Regions from separate parts of the uncultured Rummeliibacillus sp. genome, predicted to be linked through region 1. Evidence: riboswitches for the same ligand, from Rfam matches in the RefSeq annotation. Region 1 holds a riboswitch; the other holds the start of a gene.
What was found. A riboswitch is a leader RNA that binds a small molecule or an ion and turns the genes downstream of it on or off. The one in region 1 is predicted to bind cobalamin.
Positions count from the first base shown of each region.

Region 2: it holds a riboswitch for cobalamin, as region 1 does, so the genes downstream of both, cobT (nicotinate-nucleotide--dimethylbenzimidazole phosphoribosyltransferase) here and Q0977_RS03695 (ferredoxin) in region 1, are expected to answer to the same signal.

Region 1 is NZ_CAKQBI010000003.1:182,399-185,594, reverse strand. Features, by position in the region: gene cbiQ (cobalt ECF transporter T component CbiQ) at 1-72, opposite strand, end outside; gene Q0977_RS03705 (energy-coupling factor ABC transporter substrate-binding protein) at 59-367, opposite strand; gene Q0977_RS03700 (energy-coupling factor ABC transporter permease) at 364-1,068, opposite strand; cobalamin riboswitch at 1,293-1,477, opposite strand; cobalamin riboswitch at 1,760-1,951, shown strand; gene Q0977_RS03695 (ferredoxin) at 2,108-2,473, shown strand; gene cobJ (precorrin-3B C(17)-methyltransferase) at 2,492-3,196, shown strand, end outside.
Region 2 is NZ_CAKQBI010000020.1:16,355-19,550, reverse strand. Features, by position in the region: gene Q0977_RS12535 (isochorismate synthase) at 1-792, shown strand, start outside; gene Q0977_RS12530 (isochorismatase family protein) at 835-1,470, shown strand; cobalamin riboswitch at 1,594-1,774, shown strand; gene cobT (nicotinate-nucleotide--dimethylbenzimidazole phosphoribosyltransferase) at 1,852-2,901, shown strand; gene Q0977_RS12520 (bifunctional 2',3'-cyclic-nucleotide 2'-phosphodiesterase/3'-nucleotidase) at 3,070-3,196, opposite strand, start outside.

The DNA of each region.
Region 1 (3,196 bases):
TAAAACTATTTTTTCTAATGGGTGTGTTTTTGTTAAGCGATTGATATAAGCATATTGATCAATGAGTAACATGCTTTCCTTTTCCTTCTTTTTTGTTATCTTTTTTTGCCTTACCACGCGCAAATCCGATAAAGTAACCGATAAACGCTGCACCTATAGCAGCTTGCAAAGAGAATAATAGACTTTCAATCTCGCCACTTGGTGGTTCCCAAATACTTGAAAACCATGGTTTGTACGATTTATCAATTTGGGTGATGGCTGCTTCAGCTTGATCATCAGATCCTCCAAATTCAGCACCTTTTTGTAAAAATAATGGAAAAACAGCCATAAGGATAACTAGCACGATTAACAGAATATTCTTTTTCATCGTTGTTCAGCACCTTTCTTAAAAACTTTTAGTGCTTTTAATTCTGCAAGATTGTATTTTTGTAAGAAGTTCATAATAACAACTGTAAGAATCCCTTCACTAATCGCTAAAGGAATTTGAGTTATAGCGAAAATTCCACTGAATTTAGTGAATGATGCAACGAATCCACCAACTTCTGATGGGAAAGCAAGTGCTAATTGAATGGATGTAACGACATAAGTACCTAAATCGCCTAGTGTAGCTGCTAAAAATACTGCCCATGAAAATGATAATCCCATTTTTGTAGAACCTTTAAAAACACCATATGAAATAAGTGGTCCTACAATAGCCATTGAAAATGCATTAGCGCCTAATGTAGTCAGTCCACCATGTGCTAACAATAATGCTTGGAACAAAAGAACGATAAAGCCCACAATACTCATAGCAAAAGGACCGAATAATACAGTACCGAGACCTACACCTGTTGGATGTGAGCAACTACCTGTTACAGATGGTATTTTCAATGCGGATAGTACAAATGCAAATGCTCCGGACAAACCTAACATCATTTTTGTTTCTGGATGTTCAATGATTGTTTTGCGAACTGAACGAAAACCAATTACTAAAAATGGGATTGTGATTGCCCACCAGAAAATGGCCCATTCAACAGGTAAAAACCCCTCCATAATATGCATTGCAAAAGCAGGTTTTGGGACGATCATTATGGCAGCTAGGAAGTATAAAAGCTTCCAATTTAATAATTTTCTCAATTTTTCCAATCCTTTCAGACGATTATTATTTTTTTAACTTGTTACAGGTACACCTCCAATTAGAGCCTAAAAGGACAATAAAAAAAACACTTCTTACGACAAAAGAAGTGTTGATGAATAGTAAAAAAATGCTTGTTGAAAGCATATCTATTCTCACACCTATCCTCGTAGGTTGAAACTAATTCACACTTTATGGCAGGTCTCCTGGCTCAGATTCACCGTTATGCTTTCACCTTCCCATCATTGACAGTGGTATCACAAAGCATAACTCATCTTTACAGTGGCGGGACCGCGTTTGATTTACACAAACTTCCCTTTTCAGCTAAATGAAAAATTTAGCACCATAAAGTTTATTGAATTGATAGATTACGAAAATAGTATATCATGATTAAATTTCCAATTCTACATTTTTTGTTATACAGAAATTCATAAAACAATAAGAATGTTTTATAACAGTTAATTGATTTGTTTTTGTAGAAAATATTAACAAAATTACTATTTCTCCTTATTGTTTAATTTCTTCATCAATAAAAAACATATTTTAAAACGGCAAAAAATAGTATATGATTAATTCAGTTGAATTTTTATACAAAAAAATTGAATCAATTAATCATTCGTAAAATCGATTTGTTAGTTTGATTCAACTATATACTTTTTTAAAAGTGCTCTTATTAGATTAGTAAGAGATAATAGGGAAATCGGTTAAAAGCCGATGCAGCCCCCGCTACTGTATACATGGATGAAATGATAGAACTCACTGGTCATAAAGACTGGGAAGAGATCAGAGTAAAGTGAAATGTGAGCCAGGAAACCTGCTTTTAAAACGAAGTACGATACTTTTCGGAGGGAAAGGTAAAGACTATAGAAGCAGAATGGCATACATATTTGGCTATTTTCTGAATTATCTAGTTTTTAAACCTTGATTCTTGGAATTAAGGTTTTTTTATTTGCTTTTTTCTCTATTAAATTTTTTGGAAATCGGAGGTTGGATATGACAACTTGGAATTTGGCTGGTATGAAAAGTCATGTATTCATTTGTAATGGAAGTTCATGTATGAGAAAGGGGGCAGAGGATATTACATTAGCAATTCGGGATGAAATTGCGTTACTAGATTTGGATGAACAAATTCATACAACTAGAACTCGGTGTAATGGTCGGTGTAAAGATGCATGTATTGTTATAGCTTATCCACAAGGTAGTTGGTATAAAGCATCTAACACAGAAATTGCACGCGAAATTGTAAGGAATTGTATAACGCAGGAAAACAATCAACACGCAATCTACAATATGAAAGATGGAAAAATGATTTTGAATTCGAAAGTTGCTTCCATAACCGGTATTGACAAGAAAAAATAATGATAAGGAGAGGTTCACATGGCTAAACAAGGAAAACTATATGTTGTTGGTTTTGGACCTGGTGATTTTAAGCATATTACAGCAAGGGCAGTTGAAGCACTTCAAGAAAGTGATTTTATCATTGGTTATAAAACTTATGTTGAACTGATCCAAGATTTAATAACCGATGAAACTGCAGTAATTAGCACAGGTATGACAGAAGAAGTTTCAAGAGCACAAGAAGCTGTTCGACAAGCAGAATTAGGGAAAACAGTAGCTGTTATTTCAAGTGGGGATTCCGGGGTATATGGTATGGCTGGGCTAGTTTATGAAGTATTAATAGAAAAAGGTTGGACGGAAGCTACTGGAATTCCAGTCGAAATAATTCCTGGTATTTCAGCAATAAATTCATGTGGTTCACTTTTAGGTGCCCCCATTATGCATGATTCTTGCACGATCAGTTTAAGTGACCATTTAACACCTTGGAATTTAATCGCAAAAAGAGTAGAAGCTGCAGCCATGGCAGATTTTGTTATAGCTCTTTACAATCCACGTAGCGGAAGAAGAACGCGTCAAATTGTTGAAGCTCAGAATATTCTTCTACGATACAGATCACCTGAAACGCCGGTTGGACTGGTAAAAAGCGCTTATCGTGAACGTCAACATATAATCATAACAAATCTTGGAGAGATGCTTGACCATGATATCGGTATGCTGACGACGGTTATTATAGGGAATTCTTCT
Region 2 (3,196 bases), on a different contig from region 1:
TCAGTTCAACATATTCATGAAACAACCCTTAAAAAAGTGGTACTCGCTAGAACATTAGACATTTCATCTGAAGGAAAAGTAAGTGTACCTTTATTGATTGAGTCTTTAGCGAAAAGCAATACAAAAGGATACACCTTTGCTATAAATACGGGGGATAAAGAGGTAGCTACACTTGTAGGGGCTAGTCCAGAGCTTCTAATACGCAAAAGTGGCAATACCGTAATCGCTAATCCTCTAGCGGGATCTAGAAAAAGAACACATAACAAAGAACAAGATCAAAAATTAGCTGAGAGCTTATTAAATTCAGAGAAAGATTTGCATGAACATAAAGTAGTAGTTGATATGGTATGTAGAGAATTAAAACCTTTCTTTAAAACAATAGAAGTACCAAATCATCCTTCCATTTTATATACGGATTCAATGATTCACCTATCAACAGTCATTTCTGGAGAACTTTTAAATCCACAAATTTCTTCATTAACTCTAGCAAGTGCTCTTCATCCAACACCAGCGGTTTGTGGAGAACCAAGAAGAGAAGCTTTTCAATTGATTCAAGATATTGAGCCATTTGATCGTAGCTTTTTCACTGGGATTGTAGGATATATGGAGGCTAGTGGTGATGGTGAATGGATAGTCACAATACGTTGTGCCCAAGTAAAAGAACAACATATCACAGTTTATGCTGGAGCTGGAATTGTTGAGTCCTCAGTACCACAAGATGAAAAGAATGAAACGGGAGCAAAATTCCAAACGATGCTACATGCAATGGGGATACAAAAGGAAGAAATTTAATAGTCATGGTTTGAATCTAGAAATTTATCTATATATAGGGGAGTGTTTATATTGTCAATACCAAAGATTAAATCATATGAAATGCCGAAATCTGATATAGAAAATAAAGTTCACTGGAAACCACAAGCTGACAAGGCAGTTTTACTTATACATGATATGCAACAATACTTTCTTAACTATTATGATCAACAGCAATCACCTATACCTGAGTTAATTGCAAATATTAAAAAAATAAAAGAAAAATGTGAATCACTAAAAATACCGATTATTTACACTGCTCAACCTGGAAACCAAAAGGCTGAAGATCGTGCACTTCTAACGGATTTTTGGGGCACCGGTCTTGAAGAAAAGAAAGAACAAACAGCTATTATTTCTCAACTTTCTCCAAGTGATAATGATATGGTGTTAACTAAATGGCGTTATAGTGCATTCAAAAAAAGTGAATTACAAGATTTGATGAAAACTTGGGGAAGAGATCAGCTTATTATCTGTGGGGTATATGCACATATTGGCTGTTTACTAACAGCAGCAGATGCTTTTATGTATGATATAAAACCATTCTTTGTAAAAGATGCTGTTGCAGATTTCACAAGAGAAGATCACCAAATGGCAATTCGATATGCAGCCGAAAGATGTTCAACGACCATCTCAACAAATCAGTTAGTGGAAGAGCTATAAAAGTTGCAGACATAATATATTTCAAGCCTTGTGAAAAAAACTAATAAATTATAACTCGGATAACATAATATTTTCTAAAAAATATTGATTTACAAACATTCTACGAGTATCATAATGATAGAAAATTCAATAAAAGTACAAGGTGCCTTTTACAAAAGGAGAATAGGGAATGAAGTGAAAATCTTCAGCGGACCCACCACTGTAGAGGAAAGTTTGAACGAAAATGCCACTGGACAATGTCTGGGAAGGCCTATTCAAATGTAGACCCTGAGCCAGGAGACCTGCCTTGATACTTGTTGACACAGATGATGGAAAAGTCTGCGGTTTATTTGTAATACAAATAAACTGCAGGCTTTTAATTTTATTCGGGAGAGATGAAAAATGAACTTACTAAAACAAACTGTTGGGAAAATTAAAGACCTTGATGGAGAAATGATGGCAAAGGCAAGACAAAGAGTGGATAATTTGATTAAACCACCTAATAGTCTTGGCAAATTAGAAAGTCTAGCTATACAATTATCAGGGATTACAGGAGAACTTTTCCCAGCGATTGATCAAAAAGCGATTATTGTAATGGCTGCAGATCACGGTGTTTACGAAGAAGGCGTTACAAGTAATCCACAAGAAGTAACATTTGCGCAAACTCTTAATATTGCAAAAGGAATCACAGGGGTAGGGACTATTGCAAAAGTTTCAAACGCAAAAATTGTCACTGTTGACGTTGGTGTAAAAGTGGATATTCCGACTGATGCTGGCGTGATTAATCGTAAAATTAGAAGAGGTACTGCCAATTTTACAAAAGGGCCAGCTATGACAAAAGAAGAAGCCATTCAATCATTAGAAGTAGGGATTGAAATTGCCAATGCAGAAATTCAAAATGGGGTGAATTTGTTAGGAACAGGTGAAATGGGTATTAGTAATACAACACCAAGTACTGCTATATTATCGGTATTGGCGGGTTGTGATCCAAAAGAAATTACAGGTAGAGGGGCAGGTCTCGGACATGGCGGTTTAGCCCGTAAAATAGAAGTGATTCGAAATGCCATTGCAACAAATCAACCAGATTCAACTGATGCAATCGATATACTAGCAAAAGTTGGAGGATTAGAAATTGGTGGTATGGCAGGGGTTATGCTTGCAGCAGCTGCCAATCGAGTACCAGTAGTCGTTGATGGCTATATTTCAACAGCTTCCGCACTTATCGCCACAACGATTGAACCGAAAGTGAAGGATTATCTCATCACATCTCACGCAACAGATGAGCCAGGTGGTAAAAAAGCTAGTGAACTACTAGGCAAAGAACCAATGCTCAAAATGGATATGTGTCTAGGTGAAGGTTCTGGAGCAGCATTAGCTTTTCCAATCATCGATGCAGCATGCAGCATGATGAAAAACATGCCAACCTTTGAAGAAGTAGGGATGGAAATATAAAATTTCATCTCGTGATTAGCATTGAATGCCTGAAAGCTGCCTTTGTATAGAACAAGGCAGCTTTTCTAATTCAACAGGATTGAAAGACGCATTGAAATACATATTGTTGCAAAAAAGGCTATCCCGTAATGGAACAGCCTCGGCCTTTAAATCTCTTAATCTAAAATATTAATTTACTCGTTGAATTCTTCCTTCCACTTTATACTCGAATGGAGAAGATAATGTTTTTACAAATTCAACTGTTGCATCTAAGTCAGTTGGTCCAACTTCCATGTCTTTAGAAAGTGCACCAAAA